Regions from separate parts of the Enterobacter sp. SM3 genome, predicted to be linked through region 4. Evidence: predicted binding sites of a transcription regulator. Region 4 holds the regulator's gene; each other region holds the start of a gene.

What was found. Region 4 encodes CRP, which controls carbon source genes, mostly activating them, when cyclic AMP is high. Its sites were predicted from a motif close to ATGTGANNNNNNTCACAT; they were not measured.
Region 1: a site for CRP is predicted at 5,038-5,055, ahead of GVO84_RS15175 (CidA/LrgA family protein). Genes of this name have one in related genera too.
Region 2: a site for CRP is predicted at 2,948-2,965, ahead of msrB (peptide-methionine (R)-S-oxide reductase MsrB). Genes of this name have one in related genera too.
Region 3: a site for CRP is predicted at 6,347-6,364, ahead of serC (3-phosphoserine/phosphohydroxythreonine transaminase). Genes of this name have one in related genera too.

What each region holds. Positions count from the first base shown of each region.
Region 1 is NZ_CP099971.1:3,234,201-3,241,904, reverse strand. It holds gene mglC (galactose/methyl galactoside ABC transporter permease MglC) at 1-482, shown strand, start outside; gene GVO84_RS15195 (glutamine synthetase family protein) at 532-1,920, opposite strand; gene sanA (outer membrane permeability protein SanA) at 2,045-2,761, opposite strand; gene cdd (cytidine deaminase) at 2,888-3,772, opposite strand; gene GVO84_RS15180 (CidB/LrgB family autolysis modulator) at 3,902-4,597, opposite strand; gene GVO84_RS15175 (CidA/LrgA family protein) at 4,594-4,989, opposite strand; gene GVO84_RS15170 (type 1 glutamine amidotransferase) at 5,174-5,884, opposite strand; gene GVO84_RS15165 (AraC family transcriptional regulator) at 5,944-6,741, shown strand; gene dusC (tRNA dihydrouridine(16) synthase DusC) at 6,783-7,704, shown strand, end outside.
Region 2 is NZ_CP099971.1:1,898,655-1,906,358, forward strand. It holds gene GVO84_RS08910 (D-hexose-6-phosphate mutarotase) at 1-327, opposite strand, end outside; gene GVO84_RS08915 (hypothetical protein) at 875-1,516, opposite strand; gene gapA (glyceraldehyde-3-phosphate dehydrogenase) at 1,747-2,742, opposite strand; gene msrB (peptide-methionine (R)-S-oxide reductase MsrB) at 3,083-3,496, shown strand; gene GVO84_RS08930 (YeaC family protein) at 3,553-3,816, shown strand; gene GVO84_RS08935 (glycoside hydrolase family 18 protein) at 3,877-5,133, opposite strand; gene pncA (bifunctional nicotinamidase/pyrazinamidase) at 5,353-5,994, opposite strand; gene ansA (asparaginase) at 6,004-7,020, opposite strand; gene sppA (signal peptide peptidase SppA) at 7,084-7,704, opposite strand, start outside.
Region 3 is NZ_CP099971.1:1,593,057-1,600,760, reverse strand. It holds gene GVO84_RS07405 (ComEC family protein) at 1-481, opposite strand, end outside; gene ihfB (integration host factor subunit beta) at 695-982, opposite strand; gene rpsA (30S ribosomal protein S1) at 1,153-2,826, opposite strand; gene cmk ((d)CMP kinase) at 2,937-3,620, opposite strand; gene aroA (3-phosphoshikimate 1-carboxyvinyltransferase) at 3,806-5,089, opposite strand; gene serC (3-phosphoserine/phosphohydroxythreonine transaminase) at 5,159-6,247, opposite strand; gene GVO84_RS07375 (DUF421 domain-containing protein) at 6,410-7,102, opposite strand; gene ycaO (30S ribosomal protein S12 methylthiotransferase accessory factor YcaO) at 7,230-7,704, shown strand, end outside.
Region 4 is NZ_CP099971.1:4,435,766-4,443,469, reverse strand. It holds gene argD (bifunctional acetylornithine/succinyldiaminopimelate transaminase) at 1-343, shown strand, start outside; gene GVO84_RS20930 (YccS/YhfK family putative transporter) at 340-2,427, opposite strand; gene crp (cAMP-activated global transcriptional regulator CRP) at 2,485-3,117, opposite strand; gene GVO84_RS20920 (OsmC family protein) at 3,429-3,833, shown strand; gene GVO84_RS20915 (phosphoribulokinase) at 3,920-4,789, opposite strand; gene GVO84_RS20910 (YheU family protein) at 4,820-5,038, opposite strand; gene GVO84_RS20905 (hydrolase) at 5,035-6,057, opposite strand; gene mdcA (malonate decarboxylase subunit alpha) at 6,286-7,704, shown strand, end outside.

The sequences.
Region 1 (7,704 bases), 1.2 Mb from region 4:
CGCTGGGCAGCTTCCGCCTGTCCTATATCACCTTCTATGCGCTGATCGCGGTGGCCTTCGTCTGGATCCTGTGGAACAAAACGCGCTTTGGTAAAAACATCTTCGCAATCGGCGGTAACCCGGAAGCGGCGAAGGTCTCCGGCGTAAACGTTGCCCTGAACCTGCTCTTCATCTATGCGCTGTCCGGCGTGTTCTACGCCTTCGGCGGGATGCTGGAAGCGGGCCGTATCGGCTCTGCAACCAACAACCTTGGCTTCATGTACGAGCTGGATGCAATCGCAGCCTGCGTGGTGGGCGGCGTCTCCTTCAGCGGCGGCGTCGGTACCGTACTGGGCGTGGTGACCGGTGTGATCATCTTCACCGTCATAAACTACGGGTTAACCTACATTGGCGTGAACCCGTACTGGCAGTACATCATCAAAGGCGCCATCATTATCTTCGCGGTTGCGCTGGATTCACTGAAGTACGCGCGTAAGAAGTAATTGCTCCTCGCGTTATCCGGCCCGCTCATCGAGCGGGCTTTTTTATGCCTTATGCCAGCTGTGACTCCTCTCGGGTCACGATGCGTTCAAACCAGTCGAGTTCAGAGAGCTTGCAGGCGATCCACTGTTCGGAAAAGGCGTCGCCCAGGCTGTCGGTGAGGTACTGACAGCGGGCAAAGGTCTCAATCGCCTCCTGCTGAAACAGCGGCAGTTCGGGCCGATCGAGCTGCGGTTCGGGCAACTCCTCCTCGTCGATGTATTCCAGCCCGTACAGCATGCCGGTCAGGATAGCGGCTGCCACCAGGTACGGATTGGCATCAGCCCCGGCCAGCCGGTACTCGATACGACGGTTGTGGTCATCCGAGCAGGGAATACGCAAAGCGGCGGAGCGGGTGTTATAGCCCCAGGAGTTAAATACGGGTTCCGTCAGGTTTTTACGCAGGCGACGAAACGCGTTGACGCCCGGCGCAAGAATGGCGATTGAGGCGGGCATCAGCGCCAGCTGGCCCGCGATGCACAAACGCATCATGCTGTTAAGCGCGTTCACCGGGGAAGCAAAGACGTTTTCGCCGTGACGATTGTTCAGGCTGAAATGGAAGTGCAGGCCGCTGCCGGACAGCTGGCTGAAAGGCTTAGCCATAAAGTTAGCCTGCAGGCCGTGCTTTTCGGCAACGTATCGGGTCAGGCGACGAAGCGCCAGCACGTTATCACAAACCTCAACGACGCGATGGCCGTGCTTCAGGTTTAATTCGTACTGACCGGACTCGGCTTCCGCCACGATCCCTGACAGCGGTATGCGCTGAAGGTGCGCCAGCTGTTCCAGCTCGTCAAACAGCGCCGCATACGCCGACGAGGTATCCATGTGAAAACAGCCCTGATTTTGCGGATCCCGATCGTCATGCCCCGTCAGATAGAACTCGATTTCCGGGGCAATCACCGGGAAGAGGCCGTGCTGGTGGAAGCGGGCCAGCACGTTCTGCAGTATCACGCGCGGCTCAAGCGGGCAGGGGGTATCTTCGCTGTCTTTCATCGTCAGCAGAATCTGCGCGTTGTGCTGCGGATCTTGCGGACAGGGGCGCAGGGAGCCGGCGACCGGAACGCAGAGCCGGTCCGGCTCATCATGAAGCGGGGCGGCGATTTTTCCTTTCTGATCCATCGAGTAGACCGAAAGGGGAAAATAACAGCCTTTTTCCAGGGTCAGCATGCTCTCCACCGACAGACGCTTGCCGCGCATCGTGCCGTTGATGTCGTTCAGGTAAACGTCTACATGTTTCGTCTGCGGGTAACGTTCCAGATAATCTGCCACTTCCACTGAAATGTTGTGCTGCAGGGCGTCAATTTTTTCATCAAGCCAGAGACCGGAATTGAGTGCGCCAGGAAGTGATAAACCGGGAAAGTTAAAATACGGACGGAGACTTTTGAGGAAAAACGCATTCATTATCGAGTTCATAGTCATTCTTCAATGAAGCCGTAGCGGCAGTGAACTCAGCTTAAAAGAGCCGACGTAAAGGGGGGATAAAAAGCGTCAGGCCCGGCGTAAAGAAAGTATAAAGGCGGTCCTGTTATTTCTCTTTTTTCTGCATATCAAGCAGCTGTTCGGGCGTGACGGCCGGGTAACCCTGCGCGTCTTCCGGCACTTCGTGCATCGCCGGGATCGGCACCAGCGGGCCTAAAAAGCGCGGTTCGCGTTTGAAAATATACAGGTCTGCCAGCGCGCCAAAACGGGCGCCGAACTCGCGGACGCGCACGCTCAGCATATCTTTTGGCGACGGCACCGCGTAACACTGCGCCTGAATGCCCATATGCAGCGCGATAAACAGCGCGCGCTCGCAGTGGAAGCGCTGGGTGATGATGATGAAGTCGTTGGTGTCGAAGACTTTGCGCGTGCGCACGATGGAGTCCAGGGTGCGGAATCCGGCGTAGTCGAGCACGATATCGGCAGGGTCCACGCCCGCCGCAATCAGGTCTTTTCGCATCGTCACCGGTTCATTGTAGCTTTGCAGGGCGTTATCCCCGCTTAACAGCAGGTAGTTTACCTTGCCGCTGTTGTAGGCGTTTAGCGCGCCCTGAATGCGGTAACGGTAATACTGGTTAATGACGCCGGTGCGGTAATACTTGGCGGTACCGAGAACCACGCCAACCTGACGATAGGGCAGGTCCTGCAGGTCATCAAAGATGTAGGGGGCGGTTTTCCAGCTCATCCAGCGGTCGAGACCCAGCACGATCAACAGCAGTATGCCGACCAGGACAGACAGGCTGTAAAAAACGCGCTTTAACATGGAGATGGCTCGTTCGTGGATGAAATTTAACTCAGGCTACTTTACCCGCCTGGTTAGCGCAAGAAACAGCGACTCAACTGAGGGGTTTTTCAGCAAACTGACGGGCATTTCTGCCCGCCGGAAGGTTCAGGCAAGCAGTACGCGGTCAATTGTCGTACAGCCTAACGCTTTGAGCGTTGCGGCGGTGGCATCCCACTGGATCAGTGGCGCATCGGCAATCTCAGCCAGAACGGCGCGCTGAATGTCCGGATAGTCATAGCCGTTCAGGCTCAGCAGGTTAAGCGCGCCCTGCAGCGGAGGCAGGGTTGGGTTAAACGCGGCGTTTTCCGCGTAGCTGCCGCTAAAGATTTGGCCATCACGGCACTGCAGCGCCACGCCGCTCGGAGACTTGCTGTACGGCGTGTGGCTCTTGTTGGCCGCGCGAATGGCCGCCTGGTTCAGGTCATCGCCGGACGGGGCGTAACCGTGGTCCTGATCGTCCATCAGCAGCGTTTTGATCTCCAGATCTTTCGGGCCAAACGCGTCAGGCAGATAATCCCCCAGCGTGTGCGGCGCGCGGCCCGGCAGGTTGATGCGCAGCTGCAGCCCGCTGTTCAGCTCGTTCATAAACTGACGGCAGTGGCCGCAGGGGGTGTAGTTAACGGTAATGGCGCTCAGGGCTTTTTCACCGCGCAGCCAGGCGTGGCTGATGGCGCTCTGCTCGGCGTGAACGGTCTGCTGCATGGTCGCGCCCAGGAACTCCATGTTGCCGCCGAAGTACCAGGTGCCGCTGACGCCGCGCGCAATGGCCCCGACGTTAAAGTGGGAGAGATCGGCCCGCGCGCAGGCGGCAGCCAGGGGAAGCAGTGCGAAAGCCAGCGCGTCTTCGTCCAGTCCCGTTGCCTGTTTCAGCATCGTGACCTGCTCCGCGGTCAGCAGGGCGGGGAAGTGTGCATCTGCCAGAACGGGAGCCAGGGCTGACTGCAAATTCTCTGCAAGCTGGGCGAAAGCAGCTTGAAAACGTGGGTGCATGGCGTTTGCCTCATAAAGGTTAATGGATCGGTAGTTTACGGAGCCGTTAGGGCTTTATATGTGATCCACTTCTCATTATGTATGCAACTTATGAAATCAAAATGAAATTTGCGCGACGCATCGCAAATTTTAGCCCATCACCGCCAGAATCAGCGGGAAAATGAACGGGGCCAGCAGGGAGGTGATAATCCCGCAGATCACCAGCGCCAGCGAGCTAAACGCTCCTTCCTGATAGTCCAGCTCCGCACAGCGGGCAGTGCCCAGGGCGTGGGAGGCGGTCCCCATCGACAGTCCCCGTGCCGCTTTAGTGTGAATACGCATGCCGTTCAGCAGGGTGTGACCAAACACCGCCCCGAGTATACCGACGAAAATGACGCACATCGCGCTGATGGCCGGGATCCCGCCAAGGCTGCCGCCGACCGCCATCGCGATAGGCGTGGTCACCGATTTAGGCAGAATAGAGGCGGCAATCTGTGGGGAGGCCCCCATCAACAGCGCCACCGACGTGCCGGTGATCATCGCCACCAGGCTGCCCACAAAACAGATGGTAATGATGGATTTCCAGCGGGCGCGGATCTGGTGGAGCTGCTCATATAAAGGAAAGGCGAGCGCCACAACGGCAGGCTGCAGCAGGTCGTTTAGAATTTTGCTGCCGGCAAAGTAACGTTCGTAAGGAATGCCGGTGAGCAGCAGGAACGGAATAATGACCACCATCGCCACCAGCAGCGGGTTCAGCAACGGCATTTTGAAACGTGCGGCAAGCTTGCGCGCGGCGAAGAATACCGCCAGGGTTAACGGCAGCGACCACCAGATATTGGCCATCATTTTTTTGTTTTCTCCCCAACCACGTTACGTTCACCGTGCACCAGATGCGAACTCCAGCTCACCACAAGGAAAACCACCAGCGTACTGACCGCGCAGGAGACCACAATCGGGCCGAACTGGGCTTTGAGCAAATCAAAATACTGCATAACCCCGACGCCGATAGGCACGAAAAGCAGCGCCATATAGCGAATGAGGACGAAGCAGCCGGGGTTGACCCATTTTGCGGGCAGGATTTGCAGCGCCAGCAAAACAAAGAGGATCAGCATACCGATAATGCTGCCGGGAATGACGATGGGCAGCAGCGATGCGATGAATATCCCGGCATACAGGCAGGCGTATATCAGGACGAATGCGCGCAGATATTGCCAGATAATGTTCAATGATTTGCTCATGGTGATAGTCCTTGCTGAAACGCATTCATCATACAATTAAACCTAAAAATGTGCCACGGATCACATCATGAATTTTGAGCATACCAGACATTCCAGAATGGAACGTCCGGTATCACCTTACAGGGGCAGGCTACAGTTTAGAGGAAAGGGCGTGCGGTGGCGAAGTGACGAGCCAGAGAATGCATCAGCGCGAGGCGGTCAGTTTATCGAGAAAAGAAAACAGCACCTGATTCATTTCGCGATAATCATGCGAGCGAAGTTTTTCCGCCGTTTCGACAAAACGAAATTCAGCCGCGCGGCGGAGATCGTTCTGCGAATGTTCAATCAGCAACTCAACGACCTCCGGCGTCAGCTCCATATGGCACTGAAAACCGTAAACCCGTTCGCCGTATTGCACGATCTGACGGGGACAGCCCTCGCTGTAAGCGAGCACCTTAGCCTGCGGCGTCAACCCTGGCATGTCGTTATGCCAGTGACCGACGCTCAGCTCGTGGTCAAAATCCTTAAACAGCGGGTTGGCCTTGCCTGCCTCTGTGAGCCTGAGGGGAAATTTGCCGATCTCTTTTTCCGGGCTATGGCAAAACGCTGCGCCCAGCGCTTCACCGATAAGCTGCGAGCCCAGACAAACGCCAATCACCGTTTTACCCGCCTCTATTGCGCGGCCGATGAGCCGCATTTCCGCTTGCGCATCGAACCAGGGGCACTCCTTAAGCGTGGTGGCAGGCGACTGCGGCCCTCCCATGATGATAAGCACGTCCGTGCTCTCCAGGTCTTCGGGTAACGGATCGTCCTGATAAACTCTGGAGTAGCTCAGGCTACAGCCGCGATTTTTCCCCCAGATTTCATAGGCGCCTGGCGCTTCGAAATGTTCATGAATGATAAAATGAATGTGCATTGCGTCTCTCTCCGGTTACGTGTACAAGCAGCATCATAAGAGGAAGGGAGGAATGTGAAATGCCAACCGTTATCGATAAAACGCCAATTCACGACGACGCCATCGGATGGTCCAGAGGGGCAATTAGCTATACGCGCGGCGAAGTGGATCCCCCTCACCAGCATTCACAGGGGCAACTTTTGTTTGCCATCAAAGGAGTGATGCTGGTCGAAACCGGCAATAAGCGTTGGGTCATACCGCCTCAGCGCGCGCTGTGGATCCCTCCCTTTCAGGAACACACCTACAGTGTGTTATCCACAACGGAGCTCCGCGCGGTCTGGTTTAGCCCCGCGCTGATAGCGCAATGCGAGCCTTTTAAGCGGAAAGAGGAGGTCCACGTGATTATGGCGACAGCGTTGTTCAAAGAGCTGATTGCCGGGCTGTTCAGCGCGGAATACCGGCCGGCAAGCCAGCGCAGCATGGCCGTTTTGCTGCTCGAAATCCTCAGTGAGGCGCAGCAGATTTCGGCCGAATTACCGATGCCCGTTGATGAGCGGTTACATCGCGTTGCCTGTGACATCATTGCCAACAATCTCTGGGATGTTTCGATGGAAAGACTGGCGGAACAGGTAGCGATGTCTGAGCGCACATTCTCACGCGCGTTTATCAAAGATACCGGATTTAGCTTCCGGGCCTGGCGACAGCGAGCAAGGATTTGTGCCTCGCTGGACTTGCTCGCAAACGGATACCCGGCTAAGCAGGTGGCCTGGATGCTGGGGTTTTCTGGCCCGGCGGCATTTTCGGCGGCGTTTCGCGCCATTGTCGGGGCAACGCCAGCTGACTTTTTCCCTGAACAGAAGCGCTTCCCAGCGATATAGAGAGCGGCTACTATAGCGCGTCTTTTTTCACAGGTACTGCTATGCGTGTTTTACTGGCCCCAATGGAAGGCGTGCTCGACTCCCTCGTGCGCGAGCTTCTGACCGAGGTGAACGATTACGATCTCTGCGTGACGGAGTTTCTGCGCGTGGTCGATATGTTGTTGCCGGTAAAATCCTTCTTCCGCCTGTGCCCCGAGCTGCACAACCAGAGCCGGACCTATTCCGGCACGCTGGTGCGTATTCAGCTGCTCGGCCAGTATCCTGAATGGCTGGCGGAAAACGCCGCCCGCGCGGTTGATCTGGGCTCTTACGGGGTGGATCTCAACTGCGGCTGTCCGTCGAAGCTGGTGAACGGCAGCGGCGGCGGAGCGACGTTGCTGAAAGATCCTGAGCTGATTTACCGCGGCGCGAAGGCGATGCGTGAGGCCGTGCCTTCGCATTTGCCGGTGACGGTGAAGGTGCGCCTGGGGTGGGACAGCGACGCGCGGCAGTTTGAAATCGCCGATGCGGTGCAGCAGGCCGGGGCCACCGAGCTGGTGGTGCATGGCCGCACCAAAGAGGATGGCTACAAAGCCGAACGCATTAACTGGCAGGCGATCGGCGAGATCCGCAAGCGCCTCACCATTCCGGTCATCGCCAACGGTGAAATCTGGGATTACGAGAGCGCGCAGGCCTGTCTGAACGCCACCGGCTGCGATGCGGTAATGATCGGTCGCGGCGCCCTGAATGTGCCGAACCTCAGCCGGGTGGTGAAATATAACGAGCCGCGGATGCCGTGGGCAGACGTCGTCACGCTGCTGCAAAAATACAGCCGTCTGGAAAAGCAGGGCGACACCGGCTTGTATCACGTCGCGCGAATTAAACAGTGGCTGAGTTATTTACGCAAAGAGTACGATGAAGCACTGGGGTTATTTCAGGAGATTCGGACATTACAGACTTCTGCTGATATTGCCCGGGTGATTC
Region 2 (7,704 bases), 2.3 Mb from region 4:
ATTATGTGCTTTCAGCGTCCACTGCTGGTTACGGGCAAAACCGTGAGACGGTAAACCCGGCTGTGCGGACGGGCCGAACCACGGCCAGCAGATCGGCACGCCACCGCGAATAGCGGCCCCTTTTTTGAAGGAGGTCGCATCGCTCAGCCACAATCCTTCGGCTTCGCCTTCCGGTTTCCAGGAAAGCAGGTGGGCGCCGTTCAGCGCCACGGACGCTTTGACGCGCGGATGGTCAACGACGATAACGTCGGCACCGTCAATCTGACGGCGGGAGAGCACAGGGGTAAGTTGTTCGACTACCGGAAGTGCAAAAATTTTATTAATCATTAAGCAATCCTCTGTCTTATAAATAAAAAAGGCGACCGAAGTGGCCCATCATGATTTGGTGAATTCAGTAAGCTACTGTTTTTGCAGTAATGTGGTCACAACATTCTACAGCATAAAACCACGCCTAACATCAGTGATTGGGGCAATTGTTAAACCACGCCTCACAGATGCAGCGACAGAAGGTAGACGGAAGCGGATCCGAGACGGCGAAGAAAAAATGTCTGCTCCGCCGATCCTGGGAGTGGGTGAAATTCACTGGGAGCAGACATGTCTGGTTCTTTAGCATCACACCCACCGATGGAGGGCTTAATGACAGGGGGAGGGTAGTGAGACCATCATCGTTCGTCAAATATCTTAAGGATAGCTACTCGGTATATAAAGTAACCAACGATAATGAGAGCAACAGACGCTCCGCCCCAGATGAATCGGGATTCATCTTTTGAAAATGAAAAGAAATAAATACAGAACAATAGGCCAGCAGAAGCAATCCCCATCCCTAATCCACGCAAGATTCGGGATGCTATAAATCTGATAGAGTCTTGTACGTTCATAATCCACCGAAAAAATATTTGCACATCTCATTAAATTCTTGCTTGTTAACATCTGCCATACTGCAAGCGTCAATGAAAGGTTTCAATTTATCTTCAACAAGGAAGTAAAGAAGATCCAAATCACCCATCCCTTTAAGTCGGTAGTAAAGAGCGGGGTTCTGGTTTTCAAGTTTGCGGGCTGTGTAGATGGCCCTGGAGGTCTCGGCACCAATGGTGAGAACACTTCCGAGTACCACTCCAGAAGCAAAGGAAACCATTATCTGTGAGGATATCGCCGCACCTAGTTTTATTCCGGTTAACTCTGCAAATATAAATTTACCAGCCATTACGCCAGTAAAATTTTGCGCAATCCCCTGAACATCATCCATATTAACTTTTGACATGAACTCTCTGACAACGACATTTACTATCTTTTGAGCCTCCTGATTGAGTGACATACCTCGTTTGAGCATGTTCGCCATTCGAACCCGATCATCAAAGTTAGAATGACGATGGGTTGTATCCAGGAAATCATAGCCTAGATAATACATGCTGACGGGGAAGGAGAGCATGCCATGAGCAATTGAAACCAAAAATCCGGAGTCGTCCGCATTAAGGCTTTTCAGCATTCTTTTTGCTAATATTTTCGCGCTGTCCATTTTATATACTCCCTCAAATGACAATCTTTCTCCCAGAGACATAAAATCATAAGGCAGAAATGGGGGAAAGGTTTTTATACCCATTTTTATGAGGGGAGTGAGTGATATTCACTATGATAGTGGGCAGTATGCGGTTTATGGAGATGATAAAAATGATATTAAACAACAATTTAAACCAATAAAAAAAAGGCGACCGAAGTCGCCTTTTTGGATCAAACACTCATCTCAACTTATTTGGAGATGTGAGCGATCAGGTCCAGTACTTTGTTAGAGTAGCCGGTTTCGTTGTCGTACCAGGATACCAGTTTAACGAAGTTGTCGTTCAGTGCGATACCAGCTTTAGCATCGAATACTGAAGTGCAGATTTCGCCGTTGAAATCGGTAGATACAACGTCGTCTTCGGTGTAGCCCAGAACGCCTTTCATTGCGCCTTCGGAAGCAGCTTTGATTGCTTTCTTAATTTCTTCATAAGAAGCAGCTTTTTCCAGACGAACGGTCAGGTCAACAACGGATACGTTAGGAGTTGGAACGCGGAACGCCATACCAGTCAGTTTGCCATTCAGTTCTGGCAGTACTTTACCTACAGCTTTAGCAGCACCGGTAGAGGATGGGATGATGTTCTGAGCCGCGCCACGGCCGCCGCGCCAGTCTTTGTGAGACGGGCCATCAACGGTTTTCTGAGTAGCGGTGGTTGCGTGAACGGTAGTCATCAGACCTTCGATGATGCCGAAGTTGTCGTTGATAACTTTAGCCAGCGGTGCCAGGCAGTTGGTGGTACAGGATGCGTTAGACACGATATCCTGGCCAGCGTAAGTTTCGAAGTTTGCACCACGAACGAACATTGGGGTGTTGTCTTTGGAAGGACCAGTCAGAACAACTTTCTTCGCACCCGCAGTGATGTGTTTACGTGCAGTTTCGTCGGTCAGGAAGATACCGGTTGCTTCAGCAACAACGTCAACACCGATTTCGTTCCATTTCAGGTTAGCTGGGTCTTTTTCAGCAGTAACGCGGATGGTTTTGCCATTAACAACCAGGTGGCCGTCTTTCACTTCAACGGTGCCGTCGAAACGACCGTGAGTTGAGTCGTACTTCAGCATGTACGCCATGTATTCAGCGTCCAGGAGATCGTTGATACCAACGATTTCGATGTCAGAACGTTTCTGAGCAGCACGGAAAACAATACGGCCGATACGGCCAAAACCGTTGATACCTACTTTGATAGTCATATATTCCACCAGCTATTTGTTAGTGAATAAAAGGTTGCCTGTAAAATTACAAAAACCTTACGCAGCGTCAAGCGGAATCGTGTCAATCATTGCGACAAATCAATCCTGTGACTAACGTTTGTGCGACTGACTCGCCTCACTTTCCCTTTGAGCTTGCACCCATATGGGGGCTGCGCCGGGATTTTAAAGGCCTCGCAGGATAAAAATGTGAGCATGATCACAATTGCCTGACCGCCTTTTCGCGACACATAAGTTTAGATCAAAAGTGCACGCAAGGGTGTTAATGTTTTGTTAGAATCCGGGTTAAAAGATGTCTGTTTCTACAGCGAGATGTAAGCATATGTCGAACCAACGTAACCCTGAAGATTTGAAAAAAAACCTCACAGAAATGCAGTTTTACGTGACGCAGAATCACGGGACGGAACCGCCGTTCACCGGGCGTTTACTGCACAACAAGCGAGACGGCGTCTACCACTGCCTGGTCTGTGATGCGCCGCTGTTCAACTCACAAACGAAATTTGATTCTGGCTGCGGCTGGCCGAGCTTCTACGAGCCGGTGAGCGATGAAGCCATCCGCTACCTGACCGACTCGTCGCATGGCATGGTGCGCACGGAAATTCGCTGCGGCAACTGCGATGCGCACCTTGGGCACGTCTTCCCTGATGGCCCTCAGCCCACGGGCGAGCGTTTCTGCGTGAACTCAGCCTCAATGAGCTTCACTGACGACGAAAACGGCGACCAGGTGAAGGGTTGAAAAAACGATTCAGCTAATTATTCCTCTAAAAGGGCGCGATTGTGAATATTGATGACATGATTAGCGGTATGACGCCGGAGATTTATCAGCGTCTGGTGACCGCCGTAGAGCTGGGAAAATGGCCCGATGGCGTCGCGCTGACGCCGGAGCAAAAAGAGAACAGCCTGCAGCTGGTGATGTTGTGGCAGGCGCGCAATAACACCGACGCGCAGCACATGACTATCGACACCCAGGGCCAGATGGTGATGAAGAGCAAGCGCGAGCTGAAAGAAGACTTCGGCATCACGCCGAAGCCGATTGCGACGATGAAAATGCAATAAGGGTGCGGGTTGATGCCCTCACCCAACCCTCTCCCACGGGGAGAGGGCTTGATTGTCTTACTACTTATGCGGGATCCCGAGCGATTCCGCCAGCTGCTTCGCTAACTGATTGTTGTCATCAGCCCCGTACTCCCAGAACATCGCCCCGGCGAGACCTTTCTCTTTGATGTAGTCCGCTTTGATGGCAACGGAACGCGGGTTCTCATACGAAATCGCGAACAGCGCGTTGCCATCGGCACCCTTCACCGAGAGCCACGGTACTTTCGCCTGGTCGTCCCAGTGCTCGGTAAAGCGCTTCTGCGGATCGTTCAACAGCTTCTTCACAATATCGTTGTACTTCACGTAGGTATCTTTGGTCAGGTCATAGCCGAGTGACTTGAACAACCCGATCTCCTGAGGCCCGAAGTAGGGCTGGGTAACCGGATTTTTTTGCGCATCCGGTTTCGTCCAGTCGATACCCGACTCAACGGCGCGTTTCGGTACGCGGCCATAGAAACCAATCCCGAGGTTCATCTGCTGCGGCTTCAGCCCGGCGGCCAGATAGTTATTCACCACAAAATCTACGCTGTATTTGTCTGCGGCAGCCACCGTCGGCCAGGCGCTGGAGTCATACAGGTTGGCATTGAAGTACTGCGTACCGTACGCCATGTCGTAGGTCATCAGGTTGATGTAGTCGAGCAGGGGCGCGATGGCTTTAATATCCACCCAGCTTTTCGGACTTTCCGCATTCGCGCCTACCGCAATGGTCACCAGCTTTTTATGCCCGAACGCCGTACGCATCTCTTTCAGCAGGGCGGTGAAGTTATCCCGGTCGGCGGGCTGGCTTGCGACCAGCCCCCAGGCGCCGTTGACCGGATACTCCCAGTCGAGATCGATCCCGTCCAGGCCGTATTTGTCGACAATCTCCTGCGCGGAGCGGATAAACACCGCGCGCGTCTCTTTGGTTGCCGCTGCACCAGAGAAGCCACGCGCGCCCCAGCCGCCAACGGAAAGCAGCACTTTGAGGTTCGGGTTTTGCTTACGCAGGGTAGGGATGAGGGCCAGATCGGCAGCGACTTTTGGCGATAGCCAGATCTGATGCAGTTTCGCCGGATCTTTTAGCGCAGCGTTGGTTTCGTCTTTTTCGTCGTTATAGACCAGACCAAACGAGTAGTTCAGGTGGGTGATCTGGCGAACGTCTAATTTATTGATATCGCCACCCGGTCCGGCGGTGACATCGCCACCCCCGTTAAAGTAGCCCACGGACATCAGGGTACTGGCGGAGGCAACTGACGCGCAAAGCAAGGGTAATGCTGCCAGCAAGGGCAAACGTTTCATACAAGTTCCTCTTTGACTTAATAAAATTAACCACGCCACAGAAAAGGCGTGGCGAAAAAACAGCCTGACGAGAATAGCATTGCAGCTTCGCTGAGGATGCGAGGGAGTTCACTTTATGGGGGATTGGAGAGGGGGATTGCCGGGTGGCGGCTGCGCCTTACCCGGCCTACGGGGAAAGGTCGGCCGGGTAAGGCGCAGCCGCCACCCGGCTTAAAAGACTTACGCCTGCGTCTCCAGCCAGTCTTCGAGCGTATACAGCGTCGCGCCTTCCGCAGCCATATCCATAAACGCCTGAGCGCTGTCCTGCGGGTGAATGTTCACCCCGCGGCAGCCGTCGGTGATGACGCTGACGGTGTAACCTAACTGGAGCGCGTCCAGAACGGTAAACTTCACGCAGTAATCCGTCGCCAGGCCCAGCACAATCAGCTCCGTGATTTCGTGATGACGTAACCACGCGTCCAGCGCCGTTTTCTGGCGATGCCCGTTATCAAAAAACGCGCTATAGCTGTCGATAGCCGGGTTTTCACCTTTGTGGAACACCGCGTCGATGGCTTTCTGATTCAGGAGCGGATGCAGCTCCGCGCCTTCCGTCTGCTGTACGCAGTGATCCGGCCAGAAGGTTTGCGCCAGCCCGTCGAGTTCCCCCTCAGTGAAAGGCTCGACGTCGTGCTGGCTGGCAAAGCTGCCGTGGTTCGCCGGGTGCCAGTCCTGGCTTGCAACAACCGCTTCGCCGCGGGCTTTGCACCAGTCCATCAGCGTGTTTGCCACGTCAACGGTGCTGTCACCTTCGGCGACGGCCAGCGCACCGCCCGCGCAGAAATCATTTTGCAAATCGACCAGTAGCAGGGCGCGTTGCTTCATGAGCACTCCTTATTCGTCCGGGGTCAGCTCGCCACGCAGGTTTTGCATCATCGCGCTGCGAATGGACTGAATGTCCAGATCCTGACTCAGTAAATAGTGAAGTTTAGTCAGCGTTGCCTCAACGGTCATATCGAAGCCGCTGATAACACCCGCATGCGCCAGCGCGTTACCGGTGGCATAGCCGCCCATGTTGACCTTTCCGGACATGCACTGGGTCAGGTTCACGACCACAATTCCGCGCTCGCTGGCTTCCTGAAGCTCTTTCAGGAATTCGCCGTTCTGCGGCGCATTGCCGACGCCGTAAGAGCGCAGAATCAGCGCTTTCACCGGCTGACGCAGGAAGTTACGCACCACGTCCGCAGAGATACCCGGATAGATGGTAACCACGCCAATCGGTTGCGGGGTAATCGGATGCACAATCAGCTCGCCAGCGGTGTTCGGCGCAGGCGGCGTGCCCAGACGACGGATATGAATCCCGGCCTCCAGCAGCGGCTGCAGGTTAGGGGAGGCGAAGGCGTCAAAACCGTCGGCATGAGCTTTGGTGGTGCGGTTGCCGCGATACAGACGGTTGTTAAAGAACAGAGACACTTCGTTGATCGGGTAATTCGCCGCAACGTAGAGGGAGTTCAGCAAGTTGATCTGCCCGTCTGAGCGCAGCTCCGCCAGCGGGATTTGCGACCCGGTGACGATAACCGGCTTGCTCAGGTTCTCCAGCATGAAGGAGAGCGCCGAGGCGGTAAACGCCATGGTGTCGGTGCCGTGCAGGATCACGAAGCCGTCGTACTGGTCGTAATGGGCTTTAATGTCATCCGCAATATGCTGCCAGTCTTCCGGCGTCATGTCGGAGGAGTCCATCAGCGGCTCGTATTCGTGGATGGTGAAGTCAGGCATTTCCGGACGGTGGAATTCTGGCATCAGCGCAAGCTGACGCTGAAGGTGGCCGGAGACAGGGATATAGCCGTTTTCAGAGCGCTGCATACCGATGGTACCGCCAGTGTAGGCTACATAAATCGATTTCTTCTGCATGGTAGTGAGTTCTTGTTCTTCAAAAGAAAAAAATCCCCTCTTCGCGGGAAGAGGGGACGGTTTTTAACGGACGTTAGCGCAGGTCAGGCAAAACGCGTAACGACTCTGTGGATCGTTAAAGGCCGCGAGCTTGTCGCTTTCCGCCTTCATCGCTTTCGCCGCCGTGGCAACCGGCGCAGGCAGGTAAGCCTGCATCGCCTCCGGCAGCATGGCGCGTACCGAGCCGGACATGCTGTCCATGACCATATCGAAGAACGACGGCTCGTCCTGGTAATACTCGATATGCCACTGCTTGAGTTTTGCCAGCTCGGCGGCTTTCTTCACCGCGTCATCGAAGTCGCCCAGGCTGTCCACCAGTCCGTTGCTCTTCGCATCCTGGCCGGTCCAGACGTGGCCCTGCGCGATCTGGTCGATCTGCTCAGGCGTCTTTTTACGCGAGTCCGCGACCAGGGTGATAAAGCGTTTATAGCCGTTCTCAATGCTGAGCTGCATCATCTCAGAGACTTCCGGCGGCAGAGATTTGGTCACCGACACATCCGCCAGCGGAGAGGTGGCCACCCCATCGGTATGCACGCCCAGGGAATCCAGGCTGTTCTCCACGGTGTTGATCACCCCGAAGATGCCAATCGAACCGGTCAGCGTGCTTGGGTTAGCCACGATGTAGTTGGCTGGCGTTGAGATCCA
Region 3 (7,704 bases), 2.0 Mb from region 4:
TCAGCGTTTGGTGTCGGGCAAAAGCGCTGCGCTGAGAATCATATCCGCCCTCGTTCAGTTCGCCGTGAGCAGGCCTGAGCCTGAGCGTCATGCTCCAGCGCTGACCGGCACACGCTTTCTGGGGCAGATAATTTCCATACAGCGTTACGCCGGTGGAGCCCCACCAGCGCTTGCCCTCTACGCTGAGAATGTTTCCCTGATGCAGCGTTGCGCCATCTGTGGCGGTGATCTCCACCTCAGCCTGCACAGCACCCGTGGTTAAATGCTGCATCGGCCAGACGCTCTCCTGCGCGGCAAGCATACCCCATGCACAAAATAATAACGCGATCCCGACATACTTCAGTCGTACATTGCGCGTTGCGGCCAGCGCTATCCCGCCAACAATCATTAGCCACACGGTATGACGTGATGGCAGTTCAGGTAACCAGAGTAACGGGGCTATTGCCAGAATGACGCAGACGCTAAGAGCGGGAATTCCCATTTCTACCTCCCTGTTTCAGGGGGCAGTATGTAAGCAGATAGAGTGAGTTGTCAGGTGAGAAGCATGTGTTTTACGGCACGCGCTGTGCTGTTTTTATCGGTTTGCAGAAAATGAAATGAAAAATGCGGGGCACCTTCAGAATGAAAGCGACAGAGACAAAAAAAGCACCCGCAGGTGCTTTCTTTCGAACCCAGTTTAACCGGCTGGCTAAACTCAGTTGCCGTAAATATTGGCGCGATCGCGCAGTTCTTTACCCGGCTTAAAGTGTGGAACGTACTTACCTTCCAGCTCGACTTTATCGCCAGTTTTCGGGTTACGCCCGGTACGTGGAGCACGATAGTGCAGAGAAAAACTACCGAAACCGCGGATTTCAATGCGCTCGCCCTGGGCAAGAGTGGAGGCCATATGCTCCAGCATCTCTTTTACGGCATCTTCCACTGCCTTGGCAGGGATATGCGGTTGCTGACTGGCAAGTCTTTCAATCAATTCTGACTTGGTCATGATTCCTCCGGTTCCTTTCAAACCAATTAGCTGAACAGCTCATTAAACAAGGGCGGCCGTAGCCGCCCTTTGTTATTGATTACAGGACGAATCCTGCAATCTGTCAAGTTTGCTCCTCATCCTTCGCGCTGTAAATGCGTTACAGCGCAAATGATGCTGAGAACCTGATATTACTCGCCTTTAGCTGCTTTGAAAGCTTCAGCCATTGCGTTGTTAGAGAAGTTTGCATCTTCCTGTTTGTTAACAGTTGCGATTGCATCTTTCTCATCAGCTTCGTCTTTAGCACGAACAGACAGGCTGATTGCACGGTTCTTACGGTCAACACCGGTGAACTTAGCTTCAACGTCGTCGCCTACGTTCAGAACCAGAGTGGCATCTTCAACGCGGTCACGTGAAGCTTCAGAAGCGCGCAGGTAACCTTCAACGCCGTCAGCCAGTTCTACGGTTGCGCCTTTAGCGTCAACTGCAGTCACTTTACCGTTTACGATTGCGCCTTTCTTGTTCAGTGCAACCCAGTTGTTGAACGGATCTTCTGCGAGCTGTTTAACGCCCAGGGAGATACGCTCACGCTCTGCGTCAACCTGCAGAACAACTGCAGCGATTTCGTCGCCTTTTTTGTATTCACGAACTGCTTCTTCGCCTGCAACGTTCCAGGAGATGTCAGACAGGTGAACCAGGCCATCGATGCCGCCGTCCAGGCCGATGAAGATACCGAAGTCAGTGATAGACTTGATTTTACCTTCAACACGGTCGCCCTTGTTGTGGGTTTCCGCGAACTGCTGCCATGGGTTGTTTTTGCACTGTTTCAGGCCCAGGGAGATACGACGACGTTCTTCGTCGATATCCAGAACCATCACTTCCACTACATCACCAACGTTAACAACTTTGGATGGGTGGATGTTTTTGTTGGTCCAGTCCATTTCGGAAACGTGCACCAGGCCTTCAACGCCTTCTTCGATTTCAACGAAGCAGCCGTAGTCAGTCAGGTTGGTAACGCGACCAGTCAGTTTAGTACCTTCTGGGTAACGCTTAGCGATAGCTACCCATGGATCTTCGCCCAGCTGTTTCAGGCCGAGGGATACACGAGTACGCTCGCGGTCGAACTTCAGCACTTTAACAGTGATTTCGTCGCCAACGTTCACGATTTCGCTTGGGTGCTTAACGCGTTTCCACGCCATGTCGGTGATGTGCAGCAGGCCATCAACGCCGCCCAGGTCAACGAATGCGCCGTAGTCAGTGAGGTTCTTAACGATACCTTTGACTTCCATGCCTTCCTGCAGGTTTTCCAGCAGCTGATCGCGTTCTGCGCTGTTTTCGGATTCGATAACGGCACGACGGGATACAACAACGTTGTTACGCTTCTGGTCCAGCTTGATTACTTTGAACTCAAGCTCTTTGCCTTCGAGGTGCAGGGTGTCACGGACTGGACGAACGTCTACCAGTGAACCTGGCAGGAACGCACGAATACCATTCAGCTCAACAGTGAAGCCGCCTTTAACTTTGCCGTTGATAACACCGACCACAGTTTCAGCTTCTTCGTAAGCTTTTTCCAGCGTGATCCAAGCTTCGTGACGCTTAGCTTTCTCACGGGACAGCAGGGTTTCACCGAAGCCGTCTTCCACTGCATCCAGAGCAACGTCAACTTCGTCACCAACCTGGATTTCCAGCTCGCCCTGGGCGTTTTTGAACTGCTCTGCCGGAATGGCGGACTCAGATTTCAGACCGGCGTCAACCAGTACTACGTCTTTGTCGATAGCAACAACAACACCACGAACGATGGAACCCGGACGGGTTTCGATTGTTTTTAAGGATTCTTCAAATAGTTGAGCAAAAGATTCAGTCATGTTTAATCTTCAGGTTAAGATAACGTCCACCTGGCTCCGTGCCGGATGGGGTTGTTTCACATACCCGCCGTCAATCCATTGCAGCGGGGGTACTACTAAATCGGTCGCGATTACGCGAGTGCCAGTTTTTGGCGCGCATATTGTAGCGCTTTTTCAATCACTTGCTCAATAGTTAAACTGGTTGAATCCAGAACTAATGCATCTTCTGCAGGAACAAGTGGGGCGACGGCGCGGTTACGATCGCGGTCATCGCGCTCTTTTATCTCGGATAAAAGGCGATCAAAGTTAACACTAAACCCCTTTTCCTGCAACTGAAGCATGCGGCGTTGAGCACGTTCTTCCGAAGAGGCATCGAGGAAAATTTTCACAGGCGCGTCAGGGAATACCACGGTTCCCATATCGCGTCCGTCAGCGATCAGACCCGGAGCTTCACGGAACGCGCGCTGACGACGCAGCAGCGCCTCACGAACGCGCGGGAAGGCCGCGACCTGGGAGGCTGCATTCGCCACTTCCTGCGTACGGATTTCGCCGCTCACGTCTTCCCCTTCAAGGATGACTTCCAGGTTGCCATCGGTCGACACGAAACGCACATCCAGATGCGCAGCCAGCGGAACCAGCGCCTCTTCAGACGCGACATCCACGTGATGATGCAGCGCGGCCAGCGCCAGCACGCGATAGATTGCTCCCGAATCTAAAAGATGCCATTGCAATGCTTCCGCCATCGCTTTGCACAGAGTACCTTTCCCTGCGCCACTCGGCCCATCAATGGTGATTACCGGGGCAACTGCCGTCATCTTTTTCTCCTTAAATAAGGCATACCGTTTACATGAACGCCGCGCATTATACGCGCCAACGTGCGCAACTGTTACCTTTGCGTGCAAATTACGGAATGATTGAAGCAGAGTGTAGAATAAATGAGCGGAGGTATTCGTAATGAAGCGTAAGCAAATGCCGCATCGGACGATGCGGCAAGGCGTTATCAGGCCAGCGTGCTAATGCGTGCCAGCTGTTCGAAGTAGTCCGGGAAGGTTTTCGCGGTACATTTCGGATCAAGAATGGTGACAGGCGTGTCTGACAGCGCCACCAGCGAGAAGCACATTGCCATACGGTGATCGTTGTAGGTTCCGATTTCCGCAAACTGCAGTTTTGCCGGAGGGGTCACGCGAATGTAGTCTTCGCCCTCTTCCACCTCGGCACCGACTTTCCGCAACTCTGTCGCCATTGCGAACAGGCGGTCCGTCTCTTTTACGCGCCAGTTGTAGATATTACGCAGCGTGGTCGTGCCTTTGGCAAACAGCGCCGCCGTGGCAATGGTCATCGCCGCATCCGGGATATGGTTCATGTCCATGTCGATGGCGTTCAGCTCGCCGTGGGTACAGGAGATGAAGTCATCGCCCCAGGTGACAGTAGCGCCCATTTTTTCCAGCACGTCCGCAAAACGGATGTCGCCCTGCACGCTGTTACGTCCAATACCGGTCACTTTTACCGTGCCGCCTTTAATCGCTCCCGCGGCCAGGAAGTAGGACGCGGATGACGCATCCCCTTCAACCAGGTAATTACCCGGAGACTGGTACTGCTGCGCCCCGCGCACCACGAAGCGCTGATAAGACTGGTTTTCCACCTCAACGCCAAAGGTTTTCATCAGGTGCAGCGTGATATCAATGTAAGGTTTGGAAACCAGCTCACCTTTAATCGTGATAACCGTATCCTGCGGGGCCAGCGGCGCGGTCATCAGCAGTGCCGTCAGGAACTGGCTGGAAACGCTGCCGTCAACCTCGACATGACCGCCGGTAAAACCGCCGCGCAGACGCAGTGGCGGATAGTTTTCCTGCTCCAGATACTCAATCTGCGCGCCGCCCTGACGCAGGGCATCCACCAGGTGACCAATCGGACGCTCTTTCATGCGCGGCTCGCCGGTCAGCACGATGTTGTTGCTCCCCAGGCACAGGGCCGCCGCCAGCGGGCGCATCGCGGTACCCGCGTTGCCCAGAAACAGTTCAAGCTCTTCGCCCGAACGCAGCGCGCCGCCGTTGCCGGTCACTTCGCAGCGGGTACGATCGTCGGAGAGAGTGTAATGAACGCCCAACGCTTTCAGCGCATTGAGCATATGGCGCACGTCATCGCTGTCCAGCAGGTTTGTGAGGACGGTGGTGCCGTTTGCCAGAGCTGCCAGCAGCAGAGCGCGGTTCGAGACACTTTTTGAACCAGGCAGATTAATGGTGCCATCTACCCGCGCGATAGGTTGTAACGTCAGGGATTCCATGAAAACTAAACTCTCAACTCAACATAATAAAAACCCCGCAGGGACGCTGCGGGGGTGAAAAACAGCGAATTAACCGTGACGACGTTCGAAGTCGATCATGAAATCCGTCAGGGCTTTAACGCCTTCCAGCGGCATCGCGTTATAGATGGAGGCACGCATGCCGCCAACGACACGGTGACCTTTGAGCGCATGCAGACCTGCCGCGAAGGACTCTTCCAGGAACACTTTGTCCAAGCTGCTGTCCGCCAGCTGGAACGGCACGTTCATGCGGGAACGGTTAGCGTTCGCCACATCGTTGCGGTAGAAATCGCTCTTGTCGATCACGCCATACAGCAGTTCAGCTTTCTGCTGATTGACCTTGTCCATCTGCGCCACGCCGCCGTTTTGTTTCAGCCATTTGAAGACCAGGCCGGAGAGATACCAGGCAAACGTTGGTGGGGTGTTGAACATAGAGTCGTTATCGTTCAGCACGGTGTAATCGAGAATCGACGGGCAGGATTTATGCGCTTTACCCAGCAGGTCTTCACGCACGACGACGATAGTCAAACCGGCCGGACCGATATTTTTCTGCGCGCCCGCATAAATAACGCCGTAGCGGCTGACATCAATTGGCGCAGACAGAATGGTGGAGGAGAAGTCGGCGGCAACCACGACATCGCTGCCGAAGTTTGGCGTCTCGTCGATGGCAATCCCGTCAATGGTTTCGTTCGGGCAGTAGTGCAGATAGGCTGCGTTATCAGAAAGCTGCCACTCGCTCATTGGCTTCACGGCGCGCAGACCGTCAACGGTCACTTTGGCGTCGATAACATTCGGCGTGCAGTATTTATGCGCTTCTTTAACGGCGCTTGCCGCCCAGTAACCCGCGTCAACGTAGTCAGCCGTCGTTTTGTCACCGAGGATATTCAGCGGAATACCCGCAAACTGGCCGCGCCCACCGCCGTGACAGAACAATACTTTGTAGTTCGAGGGAATATTCAGCAGATCGCGAAAATCCTTTTCTGCCTCTTCCGCCACCTGAATAAACTCTTTACCACGGTGGCTGATTTCCATCACCGACGTACCGAGACCGTTCCAGTCACAAAGTTCCTGTTGAGCCTGTTTAAGCACGTCTGCCGGTAACATTGCCGGACCTGAACTGAAATTAAAGACTTGAGCCATTTCCCCTCACCACGCTAAAAGCCATAAGTTATAACTGTGGATATCGGTTTTATCATTCAGTGACACGCGCCGCAATGTCTAAAACTTATGACCCGTGAAATGTGTCCCGCGTCACACAAAACAATCTGCCGCCTCGCTAAGACAAAACCGACAAAATGGCTGTCAGGTGATGCGTTTGGCCCGGCTAACCTTCGTCCATTCCGGATTTGCACAGCGGGGGCATAATTGGCGATCCCCCGGCTGCATCGCGACAACATGGCTACATCTTACGCAAGCATACTCGCCGGATTCCGGTACCGTTCTGAAACGCTCAATGAGCATATCCGGCAGGATACACAGTCCCGGCTTCACCTCGTCGTCAGAATAGTAATAGACGCTGATCTGCCCGTTGGTTTCCATGATCGCCAGCCTCACCTGCCCGAGCTGTTCAACGCTGTTCAGGCGAAGCTCCATAAAGAATTCAAACTCGGTCATATTGGCGCTTTGTACATTTTCCCAGGCCAGCTGTCCGTCCTCGACGATAACGACCGGCTTGCCTTCAAGCAGATCTTCCAGCTTTTCGCTTTTCGACATCAGCCACATGACAAGACGGTAAAGGAGCGCCAGTGAGACAAACACGATAAACACCGGCACCATCGGCACATCATCATAAAAGGCGACGTCCCCCGCCGCTGACCCCAGCGTCAGGATGATCAACACCTCAAAGAGGGACATCTGCCGCACACCGCGACGGCCGGTGATCTTAAGAAACAGGAAGACAAGTACGAAGGTATAGAGGCTGCGCAGCGCCACTTCGCCCAGAAATTCAGGAGGAACTTTATCAAACGCCATCCGCTGGAGATCAAATGCTTTCATTTTTCTATGCCTTAACAGTCAGTTACTGCCACTAAGCATAGTCCAGCCTTTTATTTTCGCCGAAGATAGCACCCGTCACGCAAAACCCGTATCATTGCGCGCTTTACGTACGATAAAAGTGAACGCCATGACTCAAACGTTTATCCCCGGCAAAGACGCCGCTCTGGAAGATTCCATCGCTCGCTTCCAGCAGAAACTGACCGACCTGGGTTTTAACATCGAAGAAGCCTCCTGGCTCAATCCGGTGCCTCATGTCTGGTCCGTGCATATTCGCGATAAAGACTGTGCCCTGTGCTTTACCAACGGTAAAGGCGCGACAAAAAAAGCGGCACTGGCCTCTGCGCTGGGTGAGTATTTTGAGCGTCTGTCCACCAACTATTTCTTCGCAGACTTCTGGCTGGGCGAGACCATCGCTAACGGCCCGTTCGTTCACTATCCAAATGAAAAATGGTTCCCGCTGACTGAAGATGACGAGCTGCCGGAAGGTATTCTCGACGCGCGCCTGCGTGCCTTCTACGATCCAGACAGCGAACTGACCGCCAGCATGCTGATCGATCTCCAGTCCGGTAACGAGGATCGCGGTATCTGCGCCCTGCCGTTCA
Region 4 (7,704 bases):
CGTGGCGGGCGCCGCATTCGACATTATCAACACGCCGGAGGTGTTGAACGCCGTGAGCGCGAAGCGCGAGCTGTTCGTAAAACACCTGCAAAAGATTGATGAGCAGTACGACGTGTTCAGCGAAATCCGCGGGATGGGGCTGCTGATTGGCGCCGAGCTGAAGCCGCAGTACAAGGGCCGCGCGCGTGATTTCCTGCACGCCGCCGCGCACGAAGGGGTGATGGTGCTCAATGCCGGACCGGACGTGATGCGCTTTGCGCCGTCGCTGGTGGTAGAAGACAAAGACATCGAAGACGGGTTAACCCGCTTTGCCGCGGCGGTCGCGAAGATCGTAAAAGGCTAATACTCGGTTCGCTTTAACCGGCGGGTTAACCAAATCCCGTGATGCGGACGCTGACGCCATGCCACCGACGAAATGGTGTGCATGGTGTTCAGATGTCCCAGAACGCGCTGCAAATGCTGCTCCAGCGTGCTCATTGGCCCGTGGGTTAACGTCTCCGGCGCTTCCAGAATGTTCGAATCTCCCGACTCACCCGGCGAGTCATACTCCAGACGCTGCTGACAGCGCTGCAGCGCAATTTCACACGACTGCAAATAGCGCTGCGCCAGATCGGGCGTCAGCATCGTGTGCTCGCGCGCCAGCGTGGTCATGGCGTTAATGTGCTCGACGATAAACTGGCTGTGCGTCACCCAGAGCTTCATGTCTGCAAGATAGTGCGAGTTAAAGCCCGGCTCCTGCATCGCCTGGTTGAGCGAGTTAAACAGAGCGTTGTGCGCCTGGTTGACCTTCATCCGCTGCCAGGCCAGCGGCGTCGGTTGAGGATTGTCGCTGAGGATCAGCCTGATGGCCTCCTGATCCGCTTCCAGCGCGTCGTGGGCGTTCTGGCGCAGCAGTCCGCTTTGCCACTGCGGCCACAGCCAGACCATGCCGCCAAAGGCAATCAGACAGCCGATCAGGGTATCAATCAGCCTGGCGACAATAAACTGTTCGCCATTGAGCGTGAGCAGCTGCAGGGTATATACCGCCGTCACCGTAAAGCCCACCATCGCCCAGCCGTAGTTTTTGCGGATAATCAGGTAGCTCACCAGCGTAACCGCCAGCATGCCTGCCAGGGTATAACCTTGCGGCACGTGGAAGTGCAGCGTCACCCCCGCAATGATCAGCCCGGCCATCGTTCCGCCAGCCCGATGCAGAATACGCACCCGCGTGGCGCCGTAGCCGTTCTGGGTGACAAACAGCACGGTCATTAAGATCCAGTAGGGTTTCGGCAGGTGCAGCGCCATGCCCATCAGGCTGGCGGTACTGAGCATCACGCTAATCCTTGCGGCGTTGCGCAGGGCGGACGATTTAAGAGAAAGATAGCTTTTGAGCGCGGGCAATAGCGGAAGCCGTTTCTGCTTATCCGCCATCAGGTCGCGGGGATAAAGCGGGCGCTGCGTGCGCAACACGCGGGCGATGCGGCTGAAGTGCCAGGCGGCAAACTGGCCGACGGGGTTATCCGGATGCTGACGGGCGATTTTCTCCAGCGCGCCCAGCTGCTTATCCATGTTAAAGCGCGTCGGGTAGCGGTGATAGAGAATGTCATCGGCCAGCACGCGCAGGCGTGCGGATACGGTCTGCGCGTTCCAGCGGATCACCGCTTCGGCGTGGCTGCGCTCGACCAGCTTTTGCACCTCCTGCGGGTGGTGCAGGCTCACGGAGATATGCTCCTGCAGATCCAGCCCGACCTGGAAGGTGCGCAGCAGCCGTTTGTACTCGTGGTTCTTGTTGGCGGCGAGCATATGCAGCTGCTGATAGCACTGGCTAATCAGATCCACCACCTTCTGCTGGCGCGTCAGCAGCGGCGGTAAGGACTTTTCCGGATCGGTATGCTGGGTGAGCAGGGTGTATTTGGCTTCGCAGTAATCCGCAAGCTGCACATAGAGCAGGCTCAGGGATTCACGCAGCGGCTGTTCGCGCCACAGCCAGAACCAAAACCAGTTAAACAGCCCGTACCATAATGTCCCCAGGGCGTAGATCAGCAGCGGCTCCCACACCGGCATATTCCCGGCGAGGCTCAGCGTGAAAATAGCTGCAATCAGCGAGGCGGGAAGCAGGCGGGCGTGCAGCGAACTGATTTCCGCCGTGACGCCGAGGGTCATCGCCAGCACGGTCAGGATCAGCGGCAGCGGGATATCACGAGCCAGTAATAGCTGTACGGCGAGGCTACAGCCCGCAAACAGGCAGCCGCCGATAATCAGGCGTTTGAAAAAGCGCTTATGCGGCGTGTCCAGACCGGCGATGTTGCAGCAGGCAGGCACGAGGGAAAACAGCAGACCTTGCTGAAGATGTCCGAGGATCAGGCCTATGGCCACGGGAAGACACAACACCAGCGTTTGTCGCAGTGCGTAGTTAACTTCCGGGTGATAGATCAGCCTGCGCCACATGGGGAGTAGAGACAAAAACGGCGTGACACCTTGCGATGGCACGCCGTTTAAGCGGAATTAACGCGTTCCGTAAACCACGATGGTTTTACCGTGGGCGGAGATCAGGTTTTGATCTTCCAGCATTTTCAGGATACGGCCCACTGTTTCACGGGAGCAACCGACGATTTGACCAATTTCCTGACGGGTAATTTTAATTTGCATGCCGTCCGGGTGGGTCATAGCGTCTGGCTGTTTCGCCAGGTTCAGCAGGGTTTGTGCGATACGGCCGGTAACGTCCAGGAAGGCGAGGTTACCCACTTTCTCTGACGTGACCTGCAGACGGCGCGCCATCTGGGAAGAAAGACGCATCAGGATGTCAGGGTTAACCTGAATCAGCTGACGGAACTTCTTGTAAGAAATTTCAGCCACTTCACATGCTGTCTTTGCACGAACCCAGGCGCTACGTTCCTGGCCCTCTTCAAACAGGCCCAGTTCACCGATGAAATCGCCCTGGTTCAGATAAGAAAGGATCATCTCTTTCCCTTCTTCATCTTTGATCAGCACTGCCACCGAGCCTTTAACGATGTAATACAACGTTTCCGCTTTTTCACCCTGGTGAATCAGCGTGCTCTTTGATGGGTACTTATGAATGTGGCAATGAGACAAGAACCATTCGAGAGTCGGGTCTGTTTGCGGTTTGCCAAGCACCATGCGCTGTTATCCTCTGTTATAAGCTGTCACCAGAGTCATCAGATGCATCCGGACTCTGGGGTTGCAATCGAATTCTTACCCATACCCTGGGAAGTCGGCTACCGTAACGTTTCGCAGCCAGTAAAGTTTGATGTCCTCTGCATACATGTGTAACGTCAATGTATTACTGTAGCATCCAGAGTGTTTTAGCATAGCTTTCGCCGCGTGTCTCCTGGTGTCTCGCTTCAGCATGATGCAGGTCGCCTTCCATTGCGAGAAATGTAACGCACGCGTAATCTGTCACCAAAAATGCAACGTTGGAGTTTAAGAATATGCAAGCGCGCGTGAAATGGGTTGAAGGTTTAACGTTCCTGGGCGAGTCCGCGTCAGGACACCAGATTTTGATGGACGGCAACTCCGGCGATAAAGCACCCAGCCCAATGGAAATGGTGCTGATGGCGGCAGGGGGATGCAGCGCAATCGACGTGGTGTCGATTCTGCAAAAAGGTCGTCATGACGTGACGGATTGTGAAGTCAAACTCACGTCAGAACGTCGCGAAGAGGCGCCACGCCTGTTCACCCATATTAACCTGCACTTTGTGGTCACCGGTAAAGAGCTGAAAGACGCGGCGGTCTCGCGTGCGGTGGACCTGTCTGCGGAGAAGTACTGCTCGGTGGCGTTAATGCTGGAGAAAGCGGTAAAAATCACGCATTCGTATGAAGTGATCGAGGCCTAATCTTTTGGCGGGTGGCGCTTCGCTGACCCGCCCTACAAAAGCACGACCGTAGGCCCGGTAAGCGCAGCGCCACCGGGCAAAACAACTCACGCGATCTGCTTCCCTTCCATCAGTCGCTCCACCAGCGGCGTCATGATGAGCTCCATCGCCAGCCCCATTTTTCCGCCCGGCACCACTAACGTATTCATGTGCGAAATAAACGAGCCCTGCAGCATGGCCAGCAGCCAGGGGTAATCAATACCGTCGAGATTGCGGAAATGGATCACCACAAAGCTCTCATCCAGAGACGGGATACTTTTGGCGGCAAACGGGTTGGAGGTGTCCACCGTCGGCACGCGCTGGAAGTTGATATGGGTGCGGGAGAACTGCGGCGTCAGGAAGTTAATGTAATCCTCCATGGAGCGCACCACGGAGTCCATCACCGCTTCGCGAGAATGGCCGCGCTCGCTCATGTCACGCGTCAGCTTCTGGATCCACTCCAGGTTAACGATAGGGACCACGCCGACCAGCAGATCCACGTGGCGGGCCACGTCGTGTTGAGGGGTGACCACGCCACCGTGCAATCCTTCGTAAAACAGGACGTCGGTGGGTTCCGGCAGCGGTTGCCACGGGGTAAAGGTTCCCGGCACCTGATTCCAGGGAACGGCTTCATCATAGGTATGCAGATATTTGCGGGACTGCCCTTTGCCGCTCTGACCGTACTCGATAAATGTTTGTTCCAGCAGGCCGAAGTCATTGGCTTCCGGGCCGAAGTAGCTGATGTGTTTACCCGAATCGCGCGCCTTACGGATGGCCATGTCCATTTCCGGACGCGTGTAGCGGTGAAAGCTATCGCCTTCGACCTCCGCCGCACGAAGATTCAGCTGGGCGAAAATCTTGCGAAATGCGAGGCTGGTGGTGGTGGTTCCCGCACCACTCGACCCCGTAACGGCAATAACCGGATGTCTGGCAGACATAGCAACTCCCTGACTGAAAAGTGTGGAAGATCAGCCGTGAAACGCGTTGCGGGGCATGATATTGACCGTCTCATGCAGTTCTGACCACACCAGCAGCACGTCGCCGCTTTTCAGCTGGCGCTTAACATCGTTGACCTTTTGCTCAAGCGAGCGTTCCTGTTCACCATAATCGGTGCCTTCGCGTAATACAAAGCTTTCAATCAGATTATCGAGCGTTTCGGGAGCCAGATCCTGCCAGGGAATAATCATTTTGCACCGTCCAGATAAGGGGTTAGCCAGTCAGGAATTCGCGCCTCAAGCCACATTTTCGGGCGGCGCAGCGTGCCGCCGATAAACCCGACGTGGCCGCCGTGCTCGGTCAACTGATAGTGAACGTTGTCGGGTAGGAACTCCTGAGCGGGGATCGAGTGATGATCCATAAACGGGTCATCTTTGGCATGAATAATCAGCGTCGGCTGCGTGATCTTGCTGAGCAGCGGCATGGCGCTGCACTGACGATAATAGTCAATCGCATCGGCGAAGCCGTGGATTTTTGCGGTGATCAGGTCGTCGAACTCGCGAATACGGCGCACCTTTTTCAGCTGGCGCAGGCTGACCGGCAGGGTATCCGGGTAGGCCTTCAGCTTACGCGCCGCGTTGGCCTTCAGCAGGTTGAGCAGGTAGCGCTGATAGACGCGGGAAAAGCCTTTATCCATGTGGTAGCTGCACTGCTCCAGCATAAACGGCGCGGAGACAATGACGGCGGCATCCAGCGGGACGCTTTCGCCCTCTTTGGCCAGCAGACAGGCCAGCATATTTCCGCCCAGCGAGTAGCCCACCGCGGCGGTTGGCACGGTGCCAAAGTTGTCCCGCAGCCAGTGTAAAAACCACGTTCCGTCTTCGGTTTCACCCGAGTGATAAATGCGTTTCTGACGATTCGGTTCGCCGCTGCAGCCGCGAAAATGCATCACCACGCCGAGCCAGCCGCGCGCTTTTGCCGCCTCAATTAATCCATGCGCATACGGGCTGTGCAGGCTGCCTTCCAGACCGTGAAAGACCACCAGACGCGGCTTATGGCGGGCCTGTTCCGGCGCTTCGCTCCAGGCGAGATCCAGAAAATCACCGTCTGGCAGGTCAAGCCGTTGCCAGTGCGGGGTGAACTGAACCTTGCGGCGGATCAGTCGCGGCAGCATGGTCTGCAGGTGGGGGTTAGCCACGCCGCGCATGGGCACGAACTCAGTGCTGTCTTCGGCCGCAATGTCGAAGTCTGATGGAATGATTTGGGTCATAAGGGCGATGCTGATTCTTGTCAGAAATTTACGGTACTTTCCGAATTGTACCCCGTTTAGCCTGGTTTTCCGAAACATGAACTGATCCCGATCACAAATCTTTACCTTGATTATTACTCTCAGGCTAATGATTCCGCTCTACGCTTAATTGATGCCTTTCTCACCAGAGCGCACACTTTACTCAACGTTAAGCAAATCAAAATGATTAGCTGAATCAGGAGGTTAATAATGTTATCTGGGCAAACACCCACCCGGCAATGGAACACGCGACGCAGCGAAAAAGCGCGTCGTCTGGCCTCCGTACCGGTGCAGGGCAAGGTACTGCCAACCGGCGATCTTGTCGCCATGCTGGAAAAATTAATCGCGCCTGGCGATAAGGTCGTTCTGGAAGGTAACAACCAGAAGCAGGCGGATTTCCTTTCCCGCTCGCTGGCCGAAGTGAACCCGCAAATCGTTCACGACCTGCATATGATCATGCCGAGCGTCGGCCGTAGCGAGCATCTGGACATCTTCGAGAAAGGCATCGCCCGCAAGCTGGACTTCTCCTTCTCCGGGACGCAAAGCCTGCGTATTTCGCAGCTGCTGGAAGACGGTCAGCTCGAAATCGGTGCGATTCACACCTACATCGAACTTTACTCACGCCTCTACGTCGACCTTTCGCCCAACGTGGCGCTGATTGCCGGTTTTAAAGCCGACCGCAAAGGCAACCTCTATACCGGAGCGAGTACCGAAGATACCCCGGCGCTGGTGGAAGCCGCCGCGTTCCACGACGGCATCGTCATCGCACAGGTGAACGAGCTGGTGGACGACGAGTGCGAGCTGCCGCGCGTGGATATTCCGGGCTCCTGGATCGACTACGTGGTCGTTGCGGACAAACCGTTCTTTATTGAACCGCTGTTCACCCGCGACCCGCGCCTGATCAAGCAGGAGCATATCCTGATGGCGATGATGGCCATCAAAGGCATCTACGCAGAGCACCAGGTGCAGTCCCTGAACCACGGTATCGGCTTTAACACCGCGGCGATTGAGCTGCTGCTGCCCACCTACGGCGAACAGCTCGGCCTGAAGGGCAAAATCTGTAAACACTGGACGCTGAACCCGCATCCGACGCTGATCCCCGCCATTGAAAGCGGCTGGGTGGAGAGCGTGCACTGCTTCGGCGGCGAGCTGGGGATGGAAGAGTACATCCGCGCCCGTCCGGACGTGTTCTTTACCGGTGCCGACGGCTCCATGCGTTCCAACCGCGCCTTCTGCCAGCTGGCAGGCCAGTACGCGGTGGATATGTTCATCGGCTCTACGCTGCAGGTTGACGGTTACGCCAACTCCTCAACGGTGACGCGCGGTCGTCTTTCCGGCTTCGGCGGTGCGCCAAACATGGGCCATGACCCGCACGGTCGTCGTCACGCCACCCCGGCCTGGCTGAACATGATCACCGAGCCGGACCCAATGCAGCGCGGTAAAAAACTCGTCGTGCAGATGGTCGAAACCTTCCAGGCGGGCGTGAAGCCAACCTTCGTGGAAAAACTTGATGCCGTTGACGTGGCGAAAGCCTCCGGCATGCCGCTGGCACCGGTGATGATTTACGGTGATGACGTGACGCACGTGCTGACGGAAGAGGGGATTGCCTACCTCTACCGGGCGAAAGAT